Regions from separate parts of the Streptomyces sp. NPDC093984 genome, predicted to be linked through region 2. Evidence: riboswitches for the same ligand, from Rfam matches in the RefSeq annotation. Region 2 holds a riboswitch; each other region holds the start of a gene.
What was found. A riboswitch is a leader RNA that binds a small molecule or an ion and turns the genes downstream of it on or off. The one in region 2 is predicted to bind S-adenosylmethionine.

Region 1: another riboswitch for S-adenosylmethionine. It lies ahead of ACIRC0_RS13815 (aminotransferase class V-fold PLP-dependent enzyme); the one in region 2 lies ahead of ACIRC0_RS20825 (amino acid ABC transporter permease).
Region 3: another riboswitch for S-adenosylmethionine. It lies ahead of thrC (threonine synthase); the one in region 2 lies ahead of ACIRC0_RS20825 (amino acid ABC transporter permease).

Annotation. Positions count from the first base shown of each region.
Region 1 covers NZ_JBIWIM010000003.1:353,047-362,634, forward strand. The annotation lists gene ACIRC0_RS13780 (hypothetical protein) at 1-1,106, opposite strand, end outside; gene ACIRC0_RS13785 (NlpC/P60 family protein) at 1,171-2,214, opposite strand; gene ACIRC0_RS13790 (NlpC/P60 family protein) at 2,455-3,489, opposite strand; gene ACIRC0_RS13795 (NYN domain-containing protein) at 3,729-5,078, opposite strand; gene ACIRC0_RS13800 (hypothetical protein) at 5,113-5,352, opposite strand; gene ACIRC0_RS13805 (rhomboid family intramembrane serine protease) at 5,689-6,417, shown strand; gene ACIRC0_RS13810 (Lrp/AsnC family transcriptional regulator) at 6,414-6,695, shown strand; gene ACIRC0_RS13815 (aminotransferase class V-fold PLP-dependent enzyme) at 6,731-8,092, opposite strand; SAM riboswitch class IV at 8,279-8,395, opposite strand; gene ACIRC0_RS13820 (hypothetical protein) at 8,476-8,646, opposite strand; gene ACIRC0_RS13825 (PRC-barrel domain-containing protein) at 8,673-9,029, opposite strand; gene trpD (anthranilate phosphoribosyltransferase) at 9,124-9,588, opposite strand, start outside.
Region 2 covers NZ_JBIWIM010000005.1:291,882-301,469, reverse strand. The annotation lists gene ACIRC0_RS20840 (glycosyltransferase) at 1-56, shown strand, start outside; gene ACIRC0_RS20835 (hypothetical protein) at 172-294, shown strand; gene ACIRC0_RS20830 (glutathione S-transferase C-terminal domain-containing protein) at 407-1,291, shown strand; SAM riboswitch class IV at 1,381-1,490, shown strand; gene ACIRC0_RS20825 (amino acid ABC transporter permease) at 1,817-2,800, shown strand; gene ACIRC0_RS20820 (amino acid ABC transporter ATP-binding protein) at 2,797-3,582, shown strand; gene ACIRC0_RS20815 (ABC transporter substrate-binding protein) at 3,658-4,683, shown strand; gene ACIRC0_RS20810 (putative leader peptide) at 4,785-4,895, shown strand; gene ACIRC0_RS20805 (LLM class flavin-dependent oxidoreductase) at 5,006-6,217, shown strand; gene ACIRC0_RS20800 (NtaA/DmoA family FMN-dependent monooxygenase) at 6,238-7,614, shown strand; gene ACIRC0_RS20795 (hypothetical protein) at 7,631-8,002, opposite strand; gene ACIRC0_RS20790 (NADP-dependent isocitrate dehydrogenase) at 8,148-9,588, opposite strand, start outside.
Region 3 covers NZ_JBIWIM010000008.1:149,052-158,639, forward strand. The annotation lists gene ACIRC0_RS27475 (trehalose-6-phosphate synthase) at 56-1,489, opposite strand; gene ACIRC0_RS27480 (glucosyl-3-phosphoglycerate synthase) at 1,587-2,612, opposite strand; SAM riboswitch class I at 2,807-2,950, shown strand; gene thrC (threonine synthase) at 2,969-4,249, shown strand; gene ACIRC0_RS27490 (MoaD/ThiS family protein) at 4,303-4,578, shown strand; gene ACIRC0_RS27495 (cold-shock protein) at 5,028-5,231, shown strand; gene groL (chaperonin GroEL) at 5,636-7,261, shown strand; gene ACIRC0_RS27505 (NADH:flavin oxidoreductase) at 7,472-8,596, shown strand; partial or broken gene ACIRC0_RS27510 (MFS transporter) at 8,743-9,272, shown strand; gene ACIRC0_RS27515 (carboxylesterase/lipase family protein) at 9,410-9,588, shown strand, end outside.

The DNA of each region.
Region 1 (9,588 bases), on a different contig from region 2:
GATCCCTGGCGCTGCCCGTGGTCGCCGACCGCCCGGTAGAAGTCGTTCAGCCGGGCCTCGCCCCAGCGGTCGGCGATCATCCGGCAGGCCGTCCAGCCGCTTTCGTAGGCCTGCGCCAGTTTGCCCGCGTCCCCGGAGAAGGCGAAGTCGGAGTCCCGCGGCAGCGCGGACGGGGCGGTGCCGAGCGCGACGGCGCGCTCGAGTTCGGGTGCCACCTCGGCGGGGGTCCGGCCGGTGCGGCGGTAGCCGACCCAGTCGGCGTACCCCTCGGAGAGCCACAGGGGTGTGGCCGCCGTGGTGTGGCGGCGGGTTGCGACATGGGTGGTCTCATGGGTGAGGACGACCTGTTTGCCGAGGTCCCCGAGGATGGCGTAGGCGTCCGGGTTGACGGTGATCCGGTCCGCGGGCGCCGTCCCGCTCCCGCCCACCTCACCGGTGGTGACCGCGGCTATCCCCCGGTACCCGGACGCCGGAGCGCCGAGCAGCGCCGCCATGCCCGCCAGCGACTTCGGCACGAGCACCACGACCCGGCCCGGCCAGCCGGTCCCCCACGCCTCGGTGACGGCGGGCACCGCCCGGTCCGCGAGGCGCGCGTACTCCCGCAGCGCCTCCCGTGGTTGCCCGACGCCGAGGACGAGGCTGTGCGCTCCGCGAACCGCTTCGACGGTGCCCTGGTCCCACAGTTGCCGGGCGGCCTTCCGCGCGGGCTCCTCGGAGGTGACGTACCAGCGTCCGCCACTGCGGGTCAGCCGCAGTGACCGGGCGGCGGTGACGGGCGCCCGGTCGTATCCCCTGACGCGGTAGCGCAGTTGGGCGTCGGCGGTGGCCCGGTCACCGGTCAGGGAGACGGCGGTGAGCCGGTACGACCAGGCGGCCAGCGGCACGGCGCGCAGGTTGTCGTACCCGGCGGCGCCCGCGGTGCGGGTCTGGGTCGCGAGGAACGCGGACCGGTCGCCGTCCAGGACCGCCGTCGCCCGCCGGTCGAGCAGCTGCCGCACGGCGGCCGTCCCGTTCTCGGCGGGGGCGGCGCCGCCGCAGCCGACGAGCCCGGCCAGCAGCAGGACACAGCACGCCACGATCCCCGACGCACGACCACGATCAGCCACCGTCCGATCGTACGCGGCGCCCACGGGCCACTCGCGCGGCGGTTTCGGCCGCGGACCGGTGCCTTCAGGGCCTGGTGACCGAGGTGATCGGCATCATGCCGACCGGGTCGTAGCGCACCGCCGCCCCCGGGTGGGGTGCGTGGATGACCTGGCCGTTGCCGACGTACATCGCCACATGGCTGGCGTCGGATCGGTAGACCACCAGGTCCCCGGGCTGCGCCTGGGACAGCGGCACCTGGCGGCCGGCGTACCGCTGCTGCTGCGAGGTGCGCGGCAGGCCGATGCCCGCCCGTGCGTACGCCCACTGCGTGAGGCCCGAACAGTCGAAGCCGCCCGGCCCGTTGGCGCCCCACACGTACGGGCGGCCGAGCGCGGAGCGGGCGGCGGCGACGGCGGCCGCCGCGCGGGAGTCGGGCGCCGCCGCCGGGGTGAGGGCGGGCACCTCGCCGGCGGAGCGGGAGGCCCGCTGGTAGGCGGTGCGCTCCTCGGTCGGCAGGGAGTTCAGCAGCCGCTGCGCCGCGACGAGCTTGAGCTCCACGGCCTTCTTGTGCTGCGCGACCGCCTCGCGGCTCTTCTCCAACTGGGCGAGCTCACCGGCCACCACCGCGCGTTCCCGGGCCAACCGGCGCAGCGCTCCCTGGAGTTCCTTGAGCTGCCCGGCCTGGCGGGCGCCGATCCGGTCCAGCACGGCCGCCCGGTCGAGGTACTCGCCGGGGTTGTCCGACAGCAGCAGCGCGAGGGAGGAGGCGAGTCCGCCGGAGCGGTACTGGGCCCCGGCGAGCGCACCGAGCGCGTCCCGCATGCTGTTGACGCGGTCCTGCTGCCGGGCGACGCGGTCCTGTGCCCGGCCGACGTCCCGGCGCAGCGCGTCGGCGCGTTCCCCGGCCTTGTTGTAGGCCTCGGTGGCCTGCTCCGCCTCCCGGTACAGCCGGTCCACCGTGGCCCGGGCGTCGCGTGGCGCGGCGTTCGCCGGTACGGCGCCCAGTGTCGCCGCGGCCGCCGCTGCGGCGGACAGTACGGCGGCTGCCCTCTTCAGGGCTCGGTTGGACTCCGCGGCGCTGGCGCCCTGGCGCATGCCGGATGGTGCAAGGCGGCGATGGGACCCCACGACCGGTCGCTCTCCTTCCGCTGACGAACCGCCCGCCGGGCGGCGGGGGAAACGCGGCAGACAGTAGCGGGATGATCACGACGGGTCCAAAGCCCTCGAGGGGCCGACAGAGCGACGCCCCGCCGCTGACGCAGGTCATGGGCAGGGCGTGGAGTCAGCGTAAGTCGCTGGAATTCGCTCGTTCGGGCGGTGTGGTGTCGTGCGGTTCGAGGAACCGGGTAACCGGGTCGGACTCGCGATTCAGACCCGGACGCCGAACATGAACGGTCCGCCGATCGTGGACATCGACTCGTAGCGGACGACGGTGCCGGTGCGCGGGGCGTGCAGGATCTGGCCGTTGCCCGCGTAGAGACCCACGTGGTGGATGTCGCTGAAGAAGAACACCAGGTCGCCGACCTTGAGGTCGTTGACCGAGTAGATGCGGGTGCCTATGTTCGCCTGCTCCTGCGAGGTGCGCGGGATGGAGACGCCGGCCTGCGCGTACGCCCAGGAGGTCAGGCCCGAGCAGTCGTAGGCGTTGGGGCCCGTGGCGCCGTAGACGTACGGCTTGCCGATCTGGGTCTGGGCGGCGGAGAAGGCGGCACCGGCCCGGCCGGAGCCGACGCCGACGCTGAGGGCGCTGCGTTCGCTGGCCCGGCTGGCGCGTTCCTGGTCGGCCTGGAGGGCGGCCCGCTGCTGGGCGGTGAGGCTGTTGAGGAGCTTCTGCGCCGCGGCGAGCTTGCCCTGGACTTCCTGCTTCTTCTTGCCCAGTTCGGCGCGGGTGGCGGCGAGGTCCTTGAGCTTGTCGGTGGCTTCCTGGCGCTCCTGGGCCAGCTCGCGCTGTTTCTCCTGGATCTTCTTCAGCGCCTCGACCTGCTGGCTGCTCAACTGGTCGAGGGTGGACGCCTTGTCGAGGTAGTCGTCCGGGTTCGAGGAGAGGAAGAGCTGGAGGGAGGGGTCGATGCTGCCGGTGCGGTACTGGGCGCTGGCCATGGTGCCGATGCCGTCGCGCAGCTTGTTGAGCTCGTCCTGGCCCCGGGCGACCTTGTCCTGGAGGGTGGATATCTCCTTCTGGAGCTGCTCCTGCTTCTCCTTGGCCGCGTCGTACTGCTCGGTGGCCTTCTCCGCGTCCTCGTAGAGCTTGTCGACCTTGGACTTGACCTCGTCCACGCTCGGCTTGGCACTGGGCGCCGCGTTGGCGGCGTTCGCGCTGAACGCGACAGCGGCGGCGGCCGCGGTGGTCAGCACGGTCACACGTGCACGACTCGGCTGCTTGGGTCGACGGTGGGACGCCACGGAAGCAGGCTCCTTCTTCTGAGTGATCACCCGCTTGGAGGTTCGAGGCCAGACCCTAGTGACCTCATCGTGATGAATTCAAATCCTCACACCAAAAAATCCAGTCACGCAGTGCATTCTTTGCACATGAGGCACAGGAAGTGAGGCAGCCCTGACGCTACGTTGCGCGACGGTTCCGTCAATTCGGGCATTGAGCCTGTACGTTGCGGTTGGTGACGTAGGTGACCTCAGGCCCGATTTCAGCCGCGCGAGAGACGCTTCAGCAGCACCGCCGAAGCAACCGGGCGCGCTCCCGCCCTCGCGACCCCGTCGGCCACCTCGCGGTCCGTGGAGGCGACGATGACGGGCCGGCCCGGCGGCTCGGCGCGCACCAGCTGGCGGATCAACTCGTCGGCGGTGACGCCCGGTTTGGAGAACAGCACCCGCACCCCGCGCGGCGGCGCGAGCAGCACCGGTGCCGCCAGTTCGGCCCCGTCGAAGACACAGGTGACCTCGGCGCCGGTCTGCGCGGCGAGTTGGGAGAGCTGACCGAGGAGCCTCAGGCGCTGCTTCTCCAGCGGCATCTGCGGATAACCGGTCTTGGTGACGTTGTAGCCGTCGACGACCAGATGCACCTGGGGCAGTGCGAGCAACTGGTCGAGAATCGCGGGATCGTTCTCGGACAGCGCACGGGCGGCGATGTCCTTCGGGGTCATTCGTCCCGGTTCGACCGCGTCCACGGTCTCCGCCGGCCGTACGGAGACCGGTGGCAGCGCCAGTTCGCGGCGCAGCCCCTGGGCCGCGTCGAGCAGGGTGTCGAGCAACAGCCGTACCCGCATGTCCTCGACGCTGCGGCCCTCGCGCGCCGCCCTGCGCGTGGCCTCCAGGGTGGCCTCCGCCTCGCCGAGGCGCGCCTTGAGCCGCCGGGTCTCGCTCTCGGCGGCGGAGAGCTGGGCCTGTCCTTCGGCGCGCACCGCCTCGATCTCGCCCTGGGCCTTGCGCAGGGCGGCCTCGCCGCGTCTGACGTCGCTGAGGGCGGCTCGCAGCTTGCGGTGAAGCGAGTCGGCTTCCTTGCGCGCCGCGTCCAGCTCCGCCCGCAGCCGCTCGGTCTCGGTGCGGGTGTGTTCGCGTGCGGCCGCCAGCTCCGCGCGCAGCCGTTCCAGCTCGGCCCGGCTCTCCTCGTCGGCGCGCTCGGCGTCGACGCGCTGGGCCTCCTCGCCGGCGGCGGTCACCAGCTTCACCCAGCCCGCCGGGCGCACTACATAGGCCGCGGCCGCCACGTCGAGCGGGTCCGCGGCCGGGGGCGGCGAGCCGGAGTCGAGGGCGCCGGTGAGCTCCGGCTGCGCCTCTCTGAGCTTCTCGGCGATGCGCTGCCGGAACAGCGCGTCCCTCTCCACGGCCGCCGCCATGGCGTTGCCCGCGAACTTGGCCCGGCGGGTCGGGGTGAACCGGGCGTACTGCCGCAGCTGTGCGGGCAGTTCGGCGAGGGTCAGCCCGCCGAAGCCGTCGGACACGATCTGCACGACCCGGCGGCGCACGCCGTCGGGCAGCGGACGGTCGAGCACCTCAGCGGTGCCGTCGACCGGCTCCCCGCCTGTGGTCTCAGCCATCCCTCACCCCATACGCCCTGCGGGGCCGCCTCCCTCAGGAGCCGGCGCCCGGCCTGTCCACGAGTTCCACCTGGTCGACCGCGTTGCACCAGCGGCAACGGACCGACTCGATGGTCTCACTGACCACCTCTCGCTCCTCCACCTTCGGCTCCCCGGCCAGATCGAGGTGCACGTACTCGACGACCTTCGACGAGCGGGTCACGTCGAAACGGGTGAGGTTGCCGCAGAGCGTGCAGCGCCACCGGGTCGTCTCCGTCGGCAGGGGAACCGTCATCGTGGGTGCTCTTCCTTCTTCCAGTCTCCGTGATGCGCCAGTTTCCCTGGAGCGTGTGGCTCGTAACCCTACGGCCTGGCGAGTACCCGCCGCCCGCCCGTTCCACGGCGGCGAGGCACTCTGTGCGGATCGGTCCGGTTACGCCATGCTCTGTACCATGATCAGCACCTGGAGCAGGCCCTGTCGTCACATTCCCGTCGTCCGCCCGGAGGGCGGGCCCCGCGGCGTCTGGTGCGTGCGATCGCAAGGCGCCGGAGGGCCCTCGTGGCGGAGCCACGTGGGCGCTTCGGCAACGCGGCGAGCGTGCGTGCCAGACGCCGCGGGGCAGGCGGGAATGTGACGACAGGGCCTGGGGCGGCCGCGGGAGCGCTGCGCGGACAGTCGGCGCCGGTGACGTACGGGCTGATCGTCCTGTGCTGCGCGCTCTTCGTCGTCGGACCGGCGGCGGGGCTGAGTCCGGCCTACGGGACCGGGGACGCACTGCTCGCCGCGCAGCGGGCCTACTTCGCCCGCTGGGGCGTGGTGCCGGTGGAGCTGTTCAGCGGGGCGCCGCGGGCGGCGCTCACGCCCGCGACCGCGCTGTTCGTGCACGGCAGCTGGGTGCATCTGCTGGGCAACATGCTCTTCCTCTACGTTTTCGGGGTCATGGCCGAGGAGCGGATGGGGCACGTGGAGTTCGCCCTGTTCTACCTGGGCTGCGGCTGTCTGGCGCTGCTGGGGTACGCGGCGGCCAACGCCGCGTCGGCGCAGACCCTGGTCGGAGCGTCCGGGGCGATCTCCGCGGTCCTGGGTGCGTTCCTGTTCCTCTTCCCCAAGGCGCGGGTGACCAGTCTCTTCCCGTTCCTGTTCTTCCTGCCGCTGAGGTTCCCGGCGTGGGTGGTGCTGCCGTTCTGGGCGTCCCTGCAGTGGGTGGCGGCGGGCCGGGCCGCCCAGGGGCCAGGGGTGGCCTACCTGGCCCACCTGGTGGGGTTCTCGCTGGGGTTCCTCTACGCGTGGGTGCGCTACACGCCTACGAGTAGGGTGAAACCACCAGCCGAGGCCCCCGAGGGAGAACAGCAGCCGTGATCACCGCGATCGTGCTCATCAAGACCAGCGTGGACCGGATCCCCGAGATCGCGGAGCGGATCGCCTCGCTGGATTCCGTCAGCGAGGTCTTCTCCGTCACGGGGACGTACGACCTGATCGCCATGGTGCGGGTGAAGGAGCACGAGGAGCTGGCGGACGTCATCCCCGGGCACATCAGCAAGATCCCCGGGGTCGAGGCGACGGACACCCACGTGGCGTTCCGTACGTACTCCCAGCACGACCTGGAGGCGGCGTTCGCGATCGGGCTGGACTCCTGATCCGCTGAACACCGCCTCACCGGCCCCGCGAGGACTCAGACCGCCGGGACGCAGCGGCCGTTCTCCGTGCGGTACTGCCACCGCGCACCGTCGCTGACCAGTTCCTTCACGGCGTTGACGAAGCGCTCCACATGCTCGTCGGGGGTGCCGGCGCCGAAGCTCACCCGGATCGCGTTGAGGGACTTCTCCCCGGGCGCCGCCTCGGGGGCGCCGCATTCGCCCTGGGTCTGGGGGTCGCTGCCGAGCAGGGTGCGGACCAGCGGGTGGGCGCAGAACAGGCCGTCGCGGACGCCGATGCCGTACTCGGCGGAGAGAGCGGCGGCGAAGTGGGAGCTGTTCCAGCCCTCGACGACGAAGGAGATCACGCCGACGCGGGGGGCGTCGTCGCCGAAGAGGGAGAGGATCCTGACCTCGGGGACGTCGGCGAGGCCCTCCCTGACCGTGCGGATCAGGTGCTGCTCGCGGGCGACCAGGGTGTCGAAGCCGGCCTCGGTGAGGGCCTTGCAGGCGGAGGCGATGGCGTAGGCGCCGATCACGTTCGGGGAGCCGGCCTCGTGGCGGGCGGCCGTGTCGTGCCACTCCACGTCCACTCCGCCGTCCGTCCTGCGCGTGACGCTGCGGCTGGCGCCGCCGCCCGCGAGGTACGGCTCGGCCTGGCGCAGCCAGTCGGCGCGGCCGGCCAGGACGCCGGAGCCGAAGGGGGCGTAGAGCTTGTGACCCGAGAAGGCGACCCAGTCCACGTCGAGGTCCTTGACGGACACCGGGTGGTGCGGGGCGAGCTGGGCGGCGTCCAGGACGATACGGGCGCCGTACGCGTGGGCGGCCGCCGCCAGCTCCTGTACCGGCCACAGCTCGCCGGTGACGTTGGAGGCTCCGGTGACGCAGACCAGGGCCGGGCCGTAGGGGTCGCGGTCGGCGAGGACGCGCTCCAGGGTCTCGACGGCCTGCCGGGGGCTGCTCGGGGCGTCGAGGTAGGTGACCCGGGCGTCCCGCCACGGCAGCAGGGAGGCGTGGTGCTCGGTCTCGAAGACGAAGACCTGGCAGTCGGCCGGGAGTGCGGCGGCCAGGAGGTTGAGCGAGTCGGTGGTGGAGCGGGTGAAGACCACCTGGTCGGTGTCGCGGCAGTCGAGGAACTCGGCGACCGTGCGGCGGGCGTTCTCGAACAGGTCGGTGGACAGCTGGGAGAGGTAGCCGGCGCCGCGGTGGACGCTGCCGTAGTAGGGGGCGTACGCGGCCACGTCGTCCCAGACGCGCTGCAGCGCGGGGGCGCTGGCCGCGTAGTCGAGCGCGGCGTAGGTGACGTCGCCGCCGGTGACGAGCGGGACGGTGACATCACGGCCCAGAACGGGCAGCGGGGCACAGACGGACTGGTCGGCGGCAAGGGTGGAGACGGACATGGGTGTACTCCCGTAGGGCAGGCGAGAATCACCGGTGCCGGAGGCGCGCACGGGCGCGGCGGTGTGCACGGCACGGAGAAGGTGAAAGGAAAAAGGGGGTGCGGAGGCGGGGCTCTGCGGCCCTAACGCATTCGCTTGCTCACGGAAGGCTCCCTCGAACGACCAGGACCCCTGGAAGGCACGAGGGGTCCGCGCTTGCCGCAGACCTCGCTGCCTGCGACCTGGTCTTCACCCGGGGCACCCCGCCACGGACGGAGGGTTGCCGGACAGCCGGCCGGGGCCGAATGACTGTCGCTCATGACCTGATGTGGAAATTACGGCAGGTGATCACCTGCTCGCAACTTCTGTCCGTATACCGGGACGGGCGAACCCGTCCCGGTGCGTCACCGAACGAGGTGGTGCTTCGAGCGCCGCCCCCAGCGCATGCCGAACAGGACGAGGCTGGCCAGGAACACCACTATGCCGATGATCAGGAGGTAGAACAGCCCCTTCGCGACCGCGCCGATGATGCCGAGGGCGACCGCCGCGAGGATCAGGAACAGGAAGACCGCCATGGTGACCACTTCCTTCGGCCCGGGGGTCAGCGGCGCGCGAGGCGGCGTCCGCGGTCGGCACCGGGCTCATAGGCCCTGTCGTAGTGTTTGAAGATCTCTTCTTCACGCTCGGCCGGCAGGACGTCGTCCAGGCCGATGGACGGCGCCTTGCGCACCTGCCCTTTGGAGTGCGCCACCTGGACGTACCCGGGTCCCACGGTCGCCTCGTCCAGGGGGACGAAGACGAGCCTGTGCCGGGTCGGCATTCCGGTGCGGACGGTGACCATGGCCGGCGTGTCGGTGGTGGTGTCGACGTAGACCCCCTCAAGGGACCCGATCTTGTGGCCCTTGGCGTCGATCACGTCCCGGTTGCGCCACTCACGGATATCGGCTGAATGGATCATGCCCAGCCTCCTTGCGGCCCGCGGGGAGAGCTGCCACTTATCTCACTTTACTCCAGCCAGGCTGACCTGGCCTTTTCCGCGGGCGCGCTCGGCGTCAGGCGTTACTGGCGGCCACCCACCGCTCCAGGACACGCTTGGCAGCGCCCGAGTCGATCGACTCGGCGGCCTTGGCCATGCCGGTGCGGATCTGGTCCGCCAGCGGGCCGTCGCCCGGCTCCAGCGCCACCAGCGCCGCAGCCGAGTTCAGCAGGACGGCGTCCCGTACCGGGCCCGTCTCCCCGTCGAGGAGGCGGCGGGCGACCTCGGCGTTGTGGGACGGGTCGCCGCCGCGCAGGGCCTGAATCGGGACCAGTTCGATACCGGCGTCCCGCGGGTCGAAGGTCTCCTCGGTGACCTTGCCGTCGCGGACGATCCAGACGTGGGAGGTGGAAGTCGTCGTCAGCTCGTCGAGGCCGTCGTCGCCGCGGAACACCAGGGAGGAGTTGCCGCGCTCGGCGAGCACCCCGGCGATCATCGGCGCCAGTCGCGGGTCTGCGACGCCGACCGCCTGGGCCTTCAC
Region 2 (9,588 bases):
CGGGAAAGGGCGCCAGGCGCTCGAAGACCACGAAGACGGCCAAGCGCAAGCGGTAGTAGGCCGCCGTCCATCCAGAACTCGCCTCCATTGCTTTTCGGACCACCCCCTTGACGTGCGCCTGAGGCGGATCGACACTTCAAAGGGGATTTCCTAGTGGACAGGTAGGGAAACATGGGGCGCCTGAAGCCGGTCATCAGCCGTGTTCACCGCACGCGCCGGCAGTCCCTCCTGCTGACCTCCCGCCGTCACATCGATCTGCTGCGCGTCTGCAGCGCGAGCAGCCACCGGCGCTGAAGCCGGCGGAGCCACGCCCCGCCCCCGCCACTCCGCGCCGTTCGCGCAGGAGAGCGCCGCCTGCCCGTGGGCCACCACCCCCGCCCTCGCGTCCCAGGACCCCGGGAGAGACATGTCCGCCCATGCCCTGACCGCACTCCCGTCCGCACAGCCGTTCCCCGCCTTCCGCGGCCGGATCGGCTGCGACGCGCGCAGCGGCCACTACGCAGTGCCGCGCCGCTACCGTCTCCACCTGTCACTGGCGTGTCCGCACTGTCTGCGGATAGCCGTCACGCACAGCCTGCTCGGCCTCGAGGACGTCTGTCCCGTCACGCTGCTGCCCGCGGTGCCCGACGGACCCGGCGGCGAGTACTCCGCGCTGCGTCCGCTGTACGAGGCCAGTGCCCACCGCTACCCCGGAGCCGCCCTGGCGCCGGTGCTCAGCGACGACTGGTCGGGCCGGATCGTCAGCACCCACGCTCCGGACATCATGCGCGACCTGGCGCGGCACTTCGGCACGGACCACCCCGCGCTGTATCCGCAGGGGGCGGACGCCGAGATCGAGGGTGTCAAGCGGCTGTGCGAGCAGGGCATCGACGCGGCGGCCCAGCGCGCCGGACGCGTCGACGCCGACACGGAGGAGCGGGACGCCGCGCTCACCTCGCTGCTGTGCACCCTGCGGTCACTGGAGGGACGGCTCGGCCGTCAGGAGTACCTGCTCGGCGACCGACTCACCGCAGCGGACGTGGAGTTGTGGGTCAGCCTGGTGCAGCTCGACACCGTGCACCGCTGGCACCTGGACGCCGCCGCGGTGCACCGCATCGCCGGCCACCCGCACCTGTGGGCGTACGCCCGCCGGCTGGCCGCCCACCCCGCCTTCGGTCCACACCTCGACCACGCCGGCATCGCCCGACGGCACCACGCGCACTGCCGGGGACTGGAGGCCGCGGGCGCCGCGGTGCAGATCCTGGACTGGGCCTCGCACGTCCCCAACGACGCTGCCACGCACACCGGTTGAGGCGGAGAACGGCGCCCGCTGAGCACGTATCACGTGCCGGACGCACGTTGACATCGCTTGCGGAGCCTGTATTGACTTACGGCCAGAAAGGTCATGAGCGTCAGCGACAAGCCCTGGCTGGCTGACCGGCAACCCTCGCACCGCGGTGGGGTGCCCCAGGTGACGACCCGACCGGATGACGTTTCGGTAAGCGCGTGGCCCCCCGGGCCGGAAGAACGACGGAGACAGTGATGTACGCAGCCTCGAGGACAGCCGCAGTGCGGCTCCGCGGCTGCGTCCTGCTGTGCGCCAACCGTTCCGTCGACCTCCTCCGCGTCAACAGCGCACTGTGTACCACCCCGGGCTCTGCCCGCTGTCACGGCTGACGGCGTTCTGAATCCCTGACGCGCACCGCCGCCGCGGTGTGCCCTCGTTCCGTCCCGTCCCCGGTGCACTGCGCTTCACCAGCCTCGTCACGCCGCGGCCCGCGCCGCCGGGCGGTGCCGTGGCGCGCCGCCGGGGCGTCCGACTCCGCTGGAGCCTGTCATGAGTGAACCCCCCGGAGCCGTCGTGTCCCTCGCCACGGCGCCGCCCGACGAAGACACCGCGGACAAGCCCCCCGCGGCCCAGCGGGTACTGCCCCTGCGCCGGCCGGGCCGCTGGATCGCCACGGCGGTCGTGCTGGTTCTCGTCGCCCAGTTCGTCCACGGCCTGGTGTCCAACCCGTTCTACCAGTGGGACCGCTTCGCCTACTGGTTCCTGCGTCCCACCATCCTCGACGGGCTGCTCATCACGCTCGAAGTCACCGCGCTCAGCGCCGTGTTGGGCCTGCTCGGCGGAATCGTGCTCGCACTGGCACGGCTCTCGAAGAGCCCGGTCCTGCGCGCGGTCAGCTGGACGTACGTGTGGGCGTTGCGCTCCATACCGCTGATCGTGGTGCTGATCTTCCTCTACAACTTCAGCGCCCTGTACAGGACGCTGAGCGTCGGCGTGCCCTTCGGCCCGGCGTTCTTCAGCTTCGACGAGTCCAAGCTCGCCACCGACATGGTCGTCGCCGTCGTCGGACTGAGCCTGAACGAGGCGGCGTACGCGGCGGAGGTGGTCCGCGGCGGCATCCTCTCGGTCGACCAGGGCCAGCACGAGGCGGCCGCCGCGCTCGGCCTGCCGAAGGGTCACCAGTTCCGGCTGATCGTCTTCCCGCAGGCCCTGAGGTCCATCACCCCGAACTACGTCAACCAGCTGATCGGCCTGGTCAAGAGCACGTCACTGGTGTTCTACGTGTCGCTGCTCGACCTGTTCGGCTCCGCGCAGACCATGGGCAGCACCTACCCCGGCGACATCGTGCCGCTGCTGCTGGTCGTCACCGCCTGGTACCTGATCCTGACGAGCCTCGTGTCCGTCGTCCAGTTCTACGTCGAGCGGTACTACGCCCGCGGCGCCACCCGCGCGCTGCCGCCGACCCCGTTGCAGAAGCTCCGCACCGGTCTCGCCGATCTGCGGGCCCGCGCGCGCAGGGAGGCCGCCGTATGACCACCGACACGCTCCAGACCCGCCCCGCCGCCATCCAGGTGCACGACGTGCACAAGGCGTTCGGCGCCCACCAGGTACTGCACGGCGTGGAGTTGACCGTACGGCCGGGCGAGGTGACCGTGATCCTCGGCCCGTCCGGCTCCGGCAAGTCCACCCTGCTGCGGGTGATCAACCACCTGGAGAAGCCCGACCGCGGCTATGTCAGCGTCGGCGGCGAGCCCATCGGCGTGCGCCGGCACGGAGACCACCTCAAGGAGCTGAGCGAGCGGATCATCCTGGGCCAGCGCAGCCGCATCGGATTCGTCTTCCAGAACTTCAACCTCTTCCCGCACCTGACCGTGCTGGAGAACGTGACAGCGGCGCCGGTGGCGACCGGCAAGCTGACCAAGCCGGAGGCCCGGGACCTCGCCCTGGACCTGCTCGGCCGGGTCGGACTCGCCGACAGGACCGGCGCCTACCCGCGGCAGTTGTCCGGCGGCCAGCAGCAGCGCGTCGCCATCGCCCGCGCGCTCGCCCTGCGGCCCGGCGTCATCCTCTTCGACGAACCCACCTCGGCCCTCGACCCCGAACTCGTCGGCGAGGTGCTGGCCGTCATCAAGGACCTGGCCGGCGGCGGCACCACGCTGGTCATCGTCACCCACGAGATCGGCTTCGCCCGCGAATGCGCCGACCGGGTGGTCTTCATGGACGACGGCCGGATCGTCGAACAGGGGCCGCCCGCCGAGGTCCTCGACAACCCGCGGCACGAGCGGACCCGGGACTTCCTGAGCAAGGTGCTCTGAACCCGCCGGTTCCGCGTTCCTCTCCCAAGCCTCCCCCCACGCCACACCGCCACCGCTCACCGAACAAGGACAGCCATGCCCACCCTCAGTCTTCGCGCCCGACTCCTGCGCGGCCTCACCGCAGGCACCGCCGTCGCCTCCCTCGCCGTCGGACTCGCCGCGTGCGGGGGCACGAGCGACGCCGCCACCAACACGGACAGCGCATCCTCCGGAACGGTCACCGTGGGGCAGCTCTCCAACGGCGCCGCCACGCAGACCGCCCTCAAGGTGTCCGAGGTGAAGTCCCTCAACGCCGAACTGCCCGCCGCCATCCGCAAGAGCGGCAAGCTGGAGATCGGCGTCGGCGCCCTGCCCTCCGGCTTCGCACCGCTGGCGTACGTGGGCAGTGACCAGAAGACCCTCACCGGGGCCGAACCCGACTTCGGCCGCCTGGTGGCCGCGGTCCTCGGCCTCGAGCCCGAGCTGAAGAACTTCACCTGGGAGAACCTGTTCGTCGGCATCGACAGCGGCAAGGTCGACGTGGCCTTCTCCAACGTCACCGACACCGAGGAGCGCAAGAAGAAGTACGAGTTCGCCTCCTACCGGCAGGACAACCTGGCCTTCGAGGTGCCGAGGACCAGCACCTGGAACTTCGACGGCGACTACGAGAACCTCGCGGGCAGGACCGTCTCGGTCGGCTCGGGCACCAACCAGGAGAAGCTCCTCCTGGAGTGGAAGGCGAAGCTGGCCAAGGAGGGCAAGAAGCTCACCGTCAAGTACTACCCGGACCGCAACGGCACCTACCTCGCGCTGTCCAGCGGCAAGATCGACGCGTACTTCGGCCCCAACCCCGGTATCGCCTACCACATCAGGCAGGTCGCGAACACGCCCCAGGCGACCCGCAACGCGGGCGAGTTCTCCGGCGCAGGCGAGTCCCTGCAGGGCCTGATCGCTGCGACCGCGAAGAAGGACAGCGGGCTCGCGAAGCCCCTCGCCGACGCCATCAACCACCTGATCGAGAACGGCCAGTACGCCAAGTGGCTGGCCGCCTGGAACCTGTCCAACGAGGCCGTCGCCAGGTCCCAGGTCAACCCGCCCGGGCTGCCGCTCGACAACTCCTGACCGAAGGGATGCCCGGAGTGCGGAACAGACGGCGGAGCGGGGCTGTTGTCGTTGACGACGAGCTGCGCGCCACGACGGCCGTAGGGACGGAGGTGCAGGACGTGACCGGTACCGTGCACGCCCGCGCCCTGAAGCCGTCCCGCCGTCCGCTTCTGCACTCCCGGGCCCACATCGATCTGCTGCGCGTGGCCGGCGCGCTCTGTTGTTCCTGACCGTCCCCAGCTTCGGCCGGGGGTCCCCCCCGTCTCGCCGCGCTCGCCCTCCGCCGCGCCCGCTCGCGCCGGCCGGCCATCTCGTACGGACTTCAGGAAGGCACCCACTCGTGTCCTCGACTTCTCCTTCGCACCTGCACCTCGCCGTCGCCCTGGACGGCACCGGCTGGCATCCCGCCTCCTGGCGCGAGCCCGTGGCCCGGCCCCGGGACCTGTTCACGGCCGGGTACTGGGCCGACCTGATCACCGAGGCCGAAGGCGGTCTGCTCGACTTCGTGACCATCGAGGACGGGCTCGGACCCCAGTCCTCGCAGTTCCTCGACCCGGACGAGCGCACCGACCAGGTACGCGGACGACTGGACGCCGTGCTCGTCGCCTCCCGTGTCGCGCCACTGACCCGGCACATAGGGCTGGTGCCGACCGTGGTGGCCACTCACACAGAGCCGTTCCACATCTCCAAGGCGATCGCCACTTTGGACTACGTCAGCACGGGCCGTGCGGGCCTGCGTGTACAGATCACCGCGCGTCCGAACGAGGCCGCGCACTTCGGCCGCCGCACGATCCCGAGGATCGACGCCTACGACAGCCCGGCCGCCCGGGGCGTCGTGACCGACCTGTTCGACGAGACCGCCGACTACGTCGAGGTCGTCCGGCGCCTGTGGGACAGCTGGGAGGACGACGCGGAGATCCGGGACGTCGCCACCGGCCGCTTCATCGACCGGGACAAGCTCCACTACATCGACTTCGAGGGCAGGTTCTTCAGCGTCAAGGGCCCGTCCATCACGCCCCGACCGCCGCAGGGCCAGCCGATCGTCACCGCTCTCGCCCACCAGACCGTCCCCTACCGGCTGGTGGCCCGCCAGGCCGACATCGGCTACGTCACCCCGCACGACGCCGACCAGGCCCGGGCGATCGTCGCCGAGATCCGCGCCGAGCAGGAGACGGCGGGCCGGGCCGAGGAGCCGCTGCACGTCTTCGGCGACCTCGTGGTCTTCCTGGACGACGACCCGGCCAGGGCCACGGCCCGCAAGCAGCGCCTGGACGACCTCGCCGGATACGAGTACACCAGCGACGCCCGCGTCTTCACCGGCACCCCCGCGCAACTCGCCGATCTTCTCGAGGAGTTGCGGTCCGGTGGTCTGACCGGCTTCCGGCTGCGCCCCGCCGTCGCCGGCCATGACCTCCCCGCCATCACCCGCGGCCTGGTCCCCGAGCTCCAGCGCCGTGACGCCTTCCGCCGCGCCTACGAGTCCGACACCCTGCGCGGACTGCTCGGGCTCGCCCGCCCCGCCAACCGCTACTCCGCAGCCGTCACCGCCTGAGCCGGAGGGACCCGCAGACCATGAGCAAGCCGCTGAAGCAGATCCATCTGGCCGCCCACTTCCCGGGCGTCAACAACACCACCGTGTGGAGCGACCCGAAGGCCGGCAGCCACATCGAGTTCAGCTCCTTCGTCCACTTCGCGCACACCGCCGAACGGGCCAAGTTCGACTTCCTGTTCCTCGCCGAGGGCCTGCGCCTGCGCGAACAGGGCGGGAAGATCTACGACCTGGACGTCGTGGGCCGCCCCGACACCTTCACCGTGCTCGCCGCCCTGGCCGCCGTCACCGACCGGCTCGGCCTGACCGGCACCATCAACTCCACTTTCAACGAGCCCTATGAGGTGGCCCGCCAGTTCGCCAGCCTCGACCACCTCTCCGGCGGACGATCGGCGTGGAACGTCGTCACCTCCTGGGACGCCTTCACCGGCGAGAACTTCCGCCGAGGCGGCTTCCTGCCGCAGGAGGAGCGCTACTCCCGGGCGAAGGAGTTCCTGGCCACCGCGAACGAACTCTTCGACTCCTGGCACGGCGACGAGATCCTCGCCGACCAGGCCAGCGGCACCTTCTTGCGGGACGCCAAGGCCGGCGCCTTCGTCCACCAGGGCAAGCACTTCGACATACACGGCCGGTTCAACGTCCCGCGCAGCCCGCAGGGCCGCCCGGTCGTCTTTCAGGCGGGCGACTCCGAGGAGGGCCGCGAGTTCGCCGCGTCCAGTGCCGACGCCATCTTCAGCCGGCACGCCACCCTGGAGGCGGGCCAGGCCTTCTACGCCGACGTCAAGGGCCGTCTGGCCAAGTACGGGCGCGGACACGACCAGTTGCTCATCCTGCCCGCCGCGACCTTCGTCCTCGGCGACACGGACGCGGAGGCCGAGGACCTGGCCCGCGAGGTGCGCCGGCAACAGGTCAGCGGTGCCACGGCCATCAAGCACCTGGAGTTCGTCTGGAACCGGGACCTGTCGGCGTACGACCCGGACGGCCCGCTGCCCGACGTCGACCCGAACGTGAGCGAGGAGCACATCTCCCGCGGCCGTGCCCAGGTGCGCATGTACCGCGACCCGCTGGCCACCGCCCGCGAGTGGCGGGAGCTCGCCGCCGCCAACAACTGGTCCATCCGCGACCTCGTCATCCACACCGGAAACCGGCAGACCTTCGTCGGCTCCCCGTCCACCGTCGCGAAGACCATCAACGAGTTCGTGCAGGCCGACGCCTCCGACGGCTTCATCCTGGTCCCGCACATCACCCCCGGCGGCCTGGACCCGTTCGCCGACAAGGTCGTCCCGCTCCTGCAGGAGCAGGGCGTCTTCCGCACCGACTACGAGGGCACGACCCTGCGCGACCACCTGGGCCTCGCCCACCCGGACACCGGGGCGCCCAGGGAGCGAGCGGCTTCGTAGGCGTGCGTCCGGCGGGTCACTCCTTCCAGTCGAGCTGGTCCTCGGGAGTGCCCACGCTCCGGCCGTACGCCACCGCTTCGGCGCGGCCCTGGGCATCGCCGCGCCGATAGCGGAACACCTTCCCGGCGAAGACGACCACCCGGTCGTCCCCGACCAGGAAGTCCGAGTACCAGCCCATGTCCGGCTCCAGCGCCTCGGCCAGGGCCTGCGAGAGGGCGGTCGCACGGGAGTCGTCCGTCTCGAACTCGACGAAGGTCCAGGTGGACGGCTGCCCGTCCCGTGCACTCCTGGAGACGTCGATGCGGCTCACCTTGCGGATGCGCAGGCCCTCCGGCTCGAACACCGCACCGGTGCGCAGACTTTCGCCGATGACATACCCGTTGATCACAGCTCGCCTCGCCCTCTCCGACCATGCCGACACCGACCACGTTAGGCCCCGGTACTGACAGCGGGGTGGTCAGCCGAACCATGCGCGACCGCCCCGGCCGGATCGGATCCGGCCGGGGCGGCTGTCACGCGGGCAGGCTGCCGTCCTACGCGAGCGACGCCAGCGCCTCGTTCCAGGTCGCCGACGGGCGCATGACCTCGGCGGCCTTCGCCGGGTCGGGCTGGTAGTAGCCGCCGATGTCGGCCGGCTTGCCCTGGACGGCGTTCAGCTCCTCGACGATCTTCTGCTCGTTGGCGGAGAGCGTCTCGGCGAGCGGGGCGAACGCCTTGGCCAGCTCGGCGTCGTCGGTCTGCCTGGCCAGCTCCTGTGCCCAGTACAGGGACAGGTAGAAGTGGCTGCCGCGGTTGTCGATGCCGCCGACGCGACGGGTCGGGGACTTGTCCTCGTTGAGGAAGGTCGCCGTGGCGCGGTCGAGGGTGTCGGCCAGCACCCGGGCACGGGCGTTGCCCGTGACCTTCGCGTACTGCTCGAAGGACGGCACCAGGGCGAAGAACTCACCCAGGGAGTCCCAGCGCAGGTAGTTCTCCTTGACCAGCTGCTGGACGTGCTTCGGGGCGGAGCCGCCGGCGCCCGTCTCGAACAGGCCGCCGCCCGCCATCAGCGGGACGACCGACAGCATCTTGGCGCTGGTGCCCAGCTCCAGGATGGGGAACAGGTCGGTCAGGTAGTCGCGCAGCACGTTGCCTGTGACGGAGATGGTGTTCTCGCCGCGGCGGATCCGCTCCACGGACAGCTTGGTCGCCTCGACCGGGGAGAGGATCCTGATGTCCAGGCCCTCGGTGTCGTGCTCGGACAGGTACTGCTTGACCTTGGCGATGAGGTTCGCGTCGTGGGCGCGGGTCTCGTCCAGCCAGAAGACGGCCGGGTCGCCGGTGGCGCGGGCGCGGGTGACGGCCAGCTTGACCCAGTCCTTGATCGGGGCGTCCTTGGTCTGGCAGGCGCGGAAGATGTCACCGGCGGAGACGGTCTGCTCGATGACCACGTTGCCGTTGCCGTCGACCAGGCGGACCGTGCCCGTGGTCGGGATCTCGAAGGTCTTGTCGTGGCTGCCGTACTCCTCGGCCTTCTGCGCCATGAGGCCGACATTCGGGACCGAGCCCATGGTGGCCGGGTCGTAGGCGCCGTTGGCGCGGCAGTCGTCGATCACGGCCTGGTAGACGCCGGAGTAGCTGGAGTCCGGCAGGACCGCGAGGGTGTCGTGCTCCTGGCCGTCCGGGCCCCACATGTGGCCCGAGGTGCGGATCATGGCCGGCATGGAGGCGTCGACGATCACGTCGGACGGGACGTGCAGGTTGGTGATGCCCTTGTCGGAGTCGACCATGGCCAGCTCCGGGCCCTCGGCGAGCTCGGCGTCGAAGGAGGCCTTGATCTCGTCGCCGTTCGGCAGGGCCTGAAGGCCCTTGAAGATGCCGCCCAGACCGTCGTTCGGGGTCAGACCGGCCGCGGCGAACGTCTCGCCGTACTTCGCGAACGTCTTCGGGAAGAAGGCGCGCACCACGTGACCGAAGATGATCGGGTCGGAGACC
Region 3 (9,588 bases), on a different contig from region 2:
GGGACGCGGGGAACTGCGCGACAAGCCCCCACCGACCCGCACCCGAAAAACGACCTCAGACCTCCAGCGCAGCCAACTGATCCAAGAACCACCGACCGGGCGGAAGCGCCGTAGCCTGCGCAGCCAACCGCTTCGAGCGCTCCGCCCGCTCACCCACCGGCATCGACAACGCCTCGTGCAAAGCCTCCGCCGTGCCCCGGATGTCGTACGGATTGACCGTCACCGCGTCGTCGCCCAGCTCCTCGTACGCCCCGGCCTCCCGCGACAGCACCAGCGCACACCCCTGGTCCGACAGCACCGGAACCTCCTTGGCGACGAGGTTCATGCCGTCCCGGATGGGGTTCACCAGGGCGACGTCGGCGAGCCGGTAGGCGGCGAGAGAGCGCGCGAAGTCGTCCTTGACGTGCATCTCGACCGGGGTCCAGCCCGGCGTGCCGTACCTTTCGTTGATCTCCGCGGCCACCCGCTGGACCTCCGCCGTGTACTCCCGGTACACGGTCAGGTCCTGGCGGGACGGGTACGCGAACGCCACGTGGACCACCCGGTCGCGCCACTGCGGACGGGACTCCAGCAGCTCCTCGTACGCCAGCAGACCCCGCACGATGTTCTTCGACAGCTCCGTGCGGTCCACCCGCACGATCACCTTGCGGGGGCGGCCGTCGGGGCCGGTGCCGATCTGCTCGCGCAGGATCGCCATCCGTTCGTCCACATCCGGCCGGTGCGCCCGCTCGCGCAGGAAGTCCGCGTCCGCGCCCAGGCCGTGCACCCCGATCCGGGTGTTCCCCAGCCCGCCGACGAGCGCCTCGCAGCACCCGGTGAAGGCGTCCGCCCACCGCTGGGTGAGGAAGCCGAGCCGGTCGGCGCCCAGCATGCCGCGCAGCACCTGACCGGCGATGTCGTCCGGAAGCATCCGGAAGTAGTCCACCGGCGCCCACGGCGTGTGCGAGAAGTGACCGATCCGCAGGTCCGGCCGCAACTGCCGCAGCATCCCCGGGACCAGCGTCAGGTGGTAGTCCTGCACCACGACCGCCGCTCCCTCGGCCGCCTCCTCGGCCAGCGCCTCGGCGAACGCGCGATTGTAGGCCTCGTACGACGCCCACGCGTGCCGGAACTCCCTGCCGAAGACCGGCTCGAGCGGCGTCTGGTACAGCATGTGGTGGACGAACCACAGCACCGAGTTCGCGATGCCGTTGTACGCCTCGGAGAACACCGTCGCGTCGATGTCGAGCATCCGGACCCGCCGCCCGCCGGTGTCTGCCGGATCCAGTGCGCCACCCGTGCGGCGTACGGCCTCGCGGTCGCCGTCGTTCAGGGCCGCGCACACCCAGACCGCGTCCGCGTCGGGGCCGATCGCCGACAGGCCCGACACCAGGCCGCCTCCGCCGCGTTTGGCGGTGAGCTGCCCGGACTCGTCCAGCGTGTACGAGACGGGGCCGCGGTTGGAGGCGACGAGGATGCGGGCGCCGTGGGCATGCTGCGTGGAAGCCATGCCTCGAAACCTAGCCCGCGCCGAAAACGCTCAAACGTACGGTTCGGCCGTATGCGGAACCGTGTCCGCCACGCCCGGACACCCGGCAGAGCATGGTTCAGGCCACCCTTCGTTCCATGTACTCCGCGATCTCCGCCATCGGCGGCCTCTCCTCCGTGTCCACCGGGTACGTACGGGGCTCGAAGCCGCCCTCGACCCGTTCGAACTGCGTGAGGGCCGGGCGGACCAGATGGCCGCGGGCCAGGCGGAGCTGGGCCGTGCGGTAGATCGCGGCGGCCATGCGGCCGAGCGCCTGGCCGTCCTGGTGGCGGTGCCTGCGCACGCCGACGTCGACCTGGGCCAGCGCGTCCAGGCCCACCAGGTGCAGCGCGTCCACCAGCATGCCGAGCTCGACGCCGTACCCGACCGGGAAGGGGAGCCGTTCCAGCAGGGAGCGGCGGGCCGCGTACTCGCCGCCGAGCGGCTGGACGAATCCGGCGAGCTGCGGCCAGTGCATGTTGAGCAGCGGGCGCGCCATCAGTTCCGTGACCCGGCCGCCCTGTCCCGCCGTCTTGCGGGAGGCAGGCGCATCCGGCTCGGTGCCGGAGGCGAGCGAATCCGACTCGATGCCGGAGGCAAGCGCATCCGGCTCGGTGCCTAGCGGCCGGTCGTACATCGCCTTCACCAGGTGCACGTCCGGGTCGGTGAGCAGCGGGCCCACGACCCCGGTCACGAAGTCGGAGGAGAACTCCTTCAGGTCCGCGTCGACGAAGCAGACGATGTCCCCTCCGGTGACGAGCAGGGAGCGCCACAGCACCTCGCCCTTGCCGGGCACGGCCGGTATGCGCGGCAGGATCGTGTCGCGGTGCACCACCCTCGCGCCGGCCGCGGCGGCGACCTCGGACGTGCGGTCGGTGGAGCCGGAGTCGACGACGACGATCTCGTCGACCAGCGGAACCTGCCGCACGAGGTCGTGGCGGATGACGGAGACGATCTCGCCGACCGTCTCCTCCTCGTTGAGCGCGGGCAGCACGACGCTGACCGAGGAGCCCGAGGCTCGTTTGGCGGCCATGATCTGGTGGAGCGGGCGATCGGTGACGGACCAGGAGCGGGTGCTCAGCCAGCGCTCGACTTCTTCCAGCACAGTCTGCGGCTCCTCACGTTCGTACGGGGTGGGGGGTGAGTCGGGGACGGTCGAACGGTCTCTCTTGTGATCCATCTCGCGGTTCGGACGACTATCTCAACTCTCCCGGCCGTCGGTTACAGTCTTGAACAACGCCGGTGACCATCGCATGTCGGGGTCCACCCCCGGCCCGCACCGGCGAAACAACCACATACAGCTCATCCAGAGGGGCAGAGGGACACGGCCCGGTGAAGCCCCGGCAACCCTCCAGTCGGCTCTCGTCTTCGCAGGCGGGGCTCCCGGCTAGGGAAGGTGCCAATTCCGTCTCACGGCGAGGTGCGTCGTGGGGAAGATGAGGAGAAAGGGCCTCGCCTGACATGGCTGTGCAGACAGTTGCAAGCACCACCGACTCCGTGAACCTCGGCCCCGCCGCGGCGCTGTCCTGCCGCGAGTGCGGCCACCGGGTGCCGCTCGGCCCGGTCTTCGCCTGCGAGGAGTGTTTCGGCCCGCTGGAGGTCGCCTACGACTTCTCGGGCTACGACAGCGAGGAGCTGCGGAAGCGCATCGAGGCGGGCCCCGCGAACATCTGGCGCTATGCGCCGCTGCTGCCGGTCCCGGCGGACGTCGCCGACAAGCCGAACCTCAACCCGGGCTGGACCAAGCTCGTCAAGGCCGACAACCTGGCGCGCGAGCTGGGAGTCACCGGCGGGTTGTATGTGAAGGACGACTCCGGTAACCCGACGCACTCCTTCAAGGACCGCGTGGTCGCCCAGGCGCTGGAGGCGGCGCGCGTCTTCGGCTTCACCACCCTGTCGTGCTCCTCCACCGGCAACCTCGCGGGCGCGGTCGGCGCCGCGGCGGCCCGCGCCGGCTTCCGCTCCTGCGTGTTCATCCCGCACGACCTGGAGCAGGGCAAGGTCGTCATGGCCGCGATCTACGGCGGCGAGCTCGTCGGCATCGAGGGCAACTACGACGACGTGAACCGCTTCTGCTCCGAGCTGATCGGCGACCCGGCGGGCGAGGGCTGGGGCTTCGTCAACGTCAACCTGCGGCCGTACTACGCGGAGGGCTCCAAGACCCTGGCGTACGAGATCGCGGAGCAGCTCGGCTGGGAGCTGCCGGACCAGATCGTGGTGCCGATCGCCTCCGGCTCGCAGCTGACGAAGATCGACAAGGGCCTGCAGGAGCTGATCAAGCTCGGGCTCGTCGAGGACAAGCCGTACAAGATCTTCGGCGCGCAGGCCGAGGGCTGCTCGCCGGTGTCGACGGCGTACAAGGCGGGCCACGACGTCGTACGGCCGCAGAAGCCGAACACGATCGCCAAGTCGCTGGCGATCGGCAACCCGGCCGACGGCCCGTACGTCCTGGACATCGCCCGCCGCACGGGCGGCGCCGTGGAGGACGTGACGGACGAGCAGATCGTGGACGCCATCAAGCTGCTGGCGCGCACCGAGGGCATCTTCGCCGAGACGGCGGGTGGCGTGACCGTCGGCGTCACGCGCAAGCTGATCGAGAACGGTGTCCTCGACCCGGCGAAGACGACGGTCGTCCTCAACACCGGGGACGGTCTGAAGACGCTGGACGCGGTGGCCGGCACGGGGCTGACCGCGACGATCCGTCCTACCCTCGAGTCCTTCCGCGAGGCCGGTCTCGTCTGACCCTCCGCCCGCCACAACCCACCAGCCGTACCCCGACCGGAGGTCATCCCCCGATGAGCGTCACCGTCCGCATCCCCACCATCCTGCGCACCTACACGGGCGGCCAGGCCGAGGTCACCGCCGAGGGCGCGACCCTCGCCGAGGTCATCGCCGACCTGGAGAAGAACCACACCGGCATCGCCGCCCGCGTCCTGGACGACCAGGGCAAGCTGCGGCGCTTCGTCAACGTCTACGTGAACGACGACGACGTCCGCTTCGAGCAGGGTCTTCAGACCGCCACCCCGGACGGCGCGGGCGTCTCCATCATCCCGGCGGTCGCGGGCGGCTGACGGTCGTTCGGACGCCTGATCATTACCCTCGGTAACGCAGGTAACCGAGAGTTCATCGAATTGCCCTCTCCGTGAGAGAAACGGAGGGGGCAATTCTGCATGGTTGAGCGGGGTACAGTTGGGGAACGCGCTCCCGGACTCCCCTTCCGGGCCCGCGATCACCTGCCGCGGGCCCGACAAGAAGCAGCCAAACTGTGCAGGGCTTTTGCGCCATTCATTCCCTTTACCCGGCCCGACTTGCCCTGAATTCGGGTGAATTCTCCGTACATTCCCGACCGGTCGGACCCCGAATTCTCGTCCGATTGACCTGTTGCAGACGGCAGTTGGACAGATACATTCAGCCGCGGTCGACGCGTTCCGGCGCACGCCCCCAACCGTTGGGGGGTGAGGTCTGACCCGGATCCGCGAAGTGTGGATCTGTGCAAGGGCCAGTAATAGGGGAGTTAGGCATGGCTCAGGGCACCGTCAAGTGGTTCAACGCGGAGAAGGGGTACGGCTTCATCGCGGTCGACGGTGGTGCGGACGTCTTCGTCCACTACAGCGCGATCCAGATGGACGGCTACCGCACCCTTGAGGAGGGCCAGCGGGTCGAGTTCGAGATCTCGCAGGGTCAGAAGGGGCCGCAGGCGGACATGGTTCGCCTGGCCGGCTGAAGTTACGCGCCGACGCTGAACTGTTCGACGTGTCGAGGGGCTCGTATCCCGTCCGGGGTACGGGCCCCTCGGTCGTGTCCGGCCGTGGTCCCCGGGGGCGCGCGGCGGCGTCCACCTGCGGATCATGCTCCCGAGTTCACCCCCGGTCCCCGAGAGCCGCTTGCGCCCGCCCGTCACCCGACCACCACCCCCCAACGAGCCCGCTCCGCGGGCGCGCCTTGCACTCGGACGGGGCGAGTGCTAATCATTGGCGTTAGCACTCTGAAGGTGAGAGTGACAACAGAAGGACCGGGTCGGTGAGGCCGCGGGCCGGGTGGGGCAAGGAACCTCCGGCCGGGGCCGTCCGTCGCGGGCGCGGGCGCGGTCCGAAGGAATCACCCCCAGTCCTGGAGGGACCACTTCACATGGCCAAGATCATCGCGTTCGACGAGGAGGCGCGGCGCGGCCTCGAGCGCGGCATGAACCAGCTCGCGGACGCCGTGAAGGTGACGCTCGGCCCCAAGGGCCGCAACGTCGTCCTCGAGAAGAAGTGGGGCGCCCCCACGATCACCAACGATGGTGTCTCCATCGCCAAGGAGATCGAGCTCGAGGACCCGTACGAGAAGATCGGCGCCGAGCTGGTCAAGGAAGTCGCCAAGAAGACGGACGACGTCGCCGGTGACGGTACGACCACCGCGACCGTGCTCGCCCAGGCGCTGGTCCGCGAGGGCCTGCGCAACGTGGCCGCCGGTGCCAACCCGATGGGCCTGAAGCGCGGTATCGAGAAGGCCGTCGAGGCCGTCTCCGCCGCCCTGCTCGAGCAGGCCAAGGACGTCGAGACCAAGGAGCAGATCGCCTCCACGGCCTCCATCTCCGCCGCCGACACCCAGATCGGCGAGCTGATCGCCGAGGCCATGGACAAGGTCGGCAAGGAAGGCGTCATCACCGTCGAGGAGTCGCAGACCTTCGGTCTGGAGCTCGAGCTCACCGAGGGCATGCGCTTCGACAAGGGCTACATCTCGGCGTACTTCGCCACCGACATGGAGCGTATGGAGGCCGTCCTCGACGACCCCTACATCCTGATCGCCAACTCCAAGATCTCCTCGGTCAAGGACCTGCTCCCGCTCCTCGAGAAGGTCATGCAGTCGGGCAAGCCGCTGCTGATCATCGCCGAGGACGTCGAGGGCGAGGCCCTGTCGACCCTGGTCGTCAACAAGATCCGCGGCACCTTCAAGTCCGTCGCCGTCAAGGCCCCGGGCTTCGGCGACCGCCGCAAGGCCATGCTCGGCGACATCGCCATCCTCACGGGCGGCGAGGTCATCTCCGAGGAGGTCGGCCTCAAGCTGGAGAACGCGACCCTGGACCTCCTGGGCCGCGCCCGCAAGGTCGTCATCACCAAGGACGAGACCACGATCGTCGACGGTGCCGGCTCCGCCGACCAGGTGCAGGGCCGGGTCAACCAGATCCGCGCCGAGATCGAGAACAGCGACTCCGACTACGACCGCGAGAAGCTGCAGGAGCGCCTGGCGAAGCTCGCCGGCGGTGTCGCGGTCATCAAGGCCGGTGCCGCCACCGAGGTGGAGCTCAAGGAGCGCAAGCACCGCATCGAGGACGCCGTCCGCAACGCGAAGGCGGCCGTCGAGGAGGGCATCGTCGCCGGTGGTGGCGTGGCCCTGGTACAGGCGGCGCAGAACTCCTTCGAGAAGCTGGACCTCGACGGTGACGAGGCCGTCGGCGCCGAGATCGTCCGCAAGGCCCTGACCGCCCCGCTGACCCAGATCGCCGTCAACGCCGGCCTCGAGGGCGGCGTCGTGGTGGAGAAGGTCCGCAACCTCACCCCGGGCCACGGCCTGAACGCCGCGACCGGTGAGTACGTGGACATGATCGCCGAGGGCATCATCGACCCGGCGAAGGTGACCCGTTCCGCGCTGCAGAACGCCGCCTCCATCGCCGCGCTGTTCCTCACCACCGAGGCCGTCATCGCCGACAAGCCGGAGAAGGCCGCCGCGCCCGCCGGTGGCGGCATGCCGGGCGGTGACATGGACTTCTGATCCTTCCGAGGATCGGTACCAGTCCTTCCGTACGAGGGCGGCACTCCCTGTCTGTGGCAGGGGGTGCCGCCCTCGGGCGTGTCCTGGATCACGCGGGCGTCCCACCCGGCCGGGAATGTGGGCCGGCGCATAGGCCGTTGCTTCAGAAGCTGCAACAATGCGCGCGCACATACCAGTCGGTTAACACAGCGATCCCGAGGAGCCCCTCACGTGACCGTCACCACGCCCGCCTCCCGCGCGGCCCAGATCCTGTCCCGCCCGATCGCGCTGGGTGGCCTCACCGTCCCGAACCGGATCGTGATGGCGCCGATGACCCGCATGTTCTCCCCGGGCGGCATTCCAGGTGAGGACGTGCGCTCCTACTACGCGCGCCGCGCCGCAGCCGGCGTCGGGCTGATCGTCACCGAAGGCACCTACGTCGGCCACGAGTCGGCCGGCCAGAGCGACCGCGTCCCGCGCTTCCACGGCGAGGAGCAGCTCGCGGGCTGGGCCAAGGTCGCCGAGGACGTGCACGCCGCCGGTGGCACGATCGTCCCGCAGCTGTGGCACATCGGCATGGTCCGCAAGCAGGGCGAGCCCCCCTTCGCGGACGCTCCCGCCGTCGGCCCCTCCGGTCTCGTCACCGCCGGCGCCGAGCCGACCGGCAAGGCGATGACCCAGCAGGACCTGGACGACGTCATCGACGCGTTCGCCCAGGCCGCCGCGGACGCCGAGCGCATCGGCTTCGACGGCGTGGAGATCCACGGCGCCCACGGCTACCTCGTCGACCAGTTCCTGTGGGCGGGCACCAACCGCCGCACGGACGCGTACGGCGGTGACCCGGTGGCCCGCACCAAGTTCGCGGCCGAGATCGTCGCGGCGGTCCGCGAGCGGGTGTCTCCCGATTTCCCCGTGCTCTTCCGTTACTCGCAGTGGAAGCAGCAGGACTACACCGCCCGGCTCGCCGAGACCCCCGAGGAGCTGGAGGCGATCCTCACCCCGCTCGCGGCGGCGGGCGTGGACGCCTTCCACGCCTCCACGCGCCGCTACTGGCTGCCCGAGTTCGAGGGGTCCGACCTCAACCTCGCGGGCTGGACGAAGAAGCTCACCGGCAAGCCGACGATCACGGTGGGTTCGGTGGGCCTGGACGGCGACTTCCTCCGCGCGTTCCAGGGTGAGGGCGCCCCGGTCAAGACCCTCGACAACCTCCTGGACCGGCTGGAGTCGGAGGAGTTCGACCTGGTGGCGGTGGGTCGGGCGCTGCTCCAGGACCCGGAGTGGGCGAAGAAGGTCCTTCAGGGCCGCTTCGACGAGCTGGGCGCGTATGACGCGGCGGCACTGAAGACCCTGCACTGACGGACGGGGCGCTGACGCCCCCGCGCTGACGAACCAGGAGTACGGCCCCTCGCCCTTCGGAGCGCGGGGCCGTACTCATGTGCGACTCCGCGGCGCGGGGTGCCGTCCGGTCCGGTTCGCCGGGAATTCGCTTGCTTAAGTCAATCCTCGGCGCCGTGGCCGCCGTCCTCGTCCTCGTGCTCGTGCCCGAGTCGAAGGTGCGCACCGGTGGACGCTTCGACGTGGTCGGGGCCCTGGGCATGGCGGCCGGACTGGTGTGCCTGCTGCTGGCGATCTCCAAGGGCGCCGACCGGGGCTGGGGCAGCGGCACCACCATCGGCCTGGCGCCGGCATCGGTTTCACCTACGGCTCCATGCCCGCGCTGATCACGGGAGCCGTGCCCGCGTCCGAGACCGGTGCCGCCAACAGCCTCGACACGCTGATGCGGTCCATCGGCACCTCCACCGCGAGCGCGGTCGCCGGCGTGATCCTCGCCCACATGACCAAGACCCTGGGGCCCGTCACCCTGCCCTCCCAGGACGGCTTCCGCACCGTCCTGGCCATCGGGGCCGGTGCCGCGCTCCTCGCCTTCGCCGTCGCCTGCTTCATCCCGCGCCGGCGTCCGGCCACCGGGCAGACGCCGCCCGCGGCCGACGGTCCGGCCGGGCACGCGGAGGTCTCCGAGGCCAAGGCGTAGAGTCCAACTGATCGTCAGGCCGGGCGGTCGCGGCCCCGCTCCCGCGGGCTGGTGCGGCCGCCCGGCCGTCCGTGCACCACGTGTTCCACCGGCACCCGGACGAGGGGCCGTACCGGCGACAAGTTGGAGGTCACACGATGACGACAGCCGAATCCCGCCCGCCGACCGCCGATGACGAGGCCGGGCCCGTGGTGCGCACCGCCGCCGGCGCGGTGCGCGGGCGCCGGGAGGACGGGCTCGCGGTGTTCCGCGGCATACCGTTCGCCGAGCCCCCGGTGGGGGAGCGGCGCTTCCGGGCGCCCCGCCCGGTACGGGC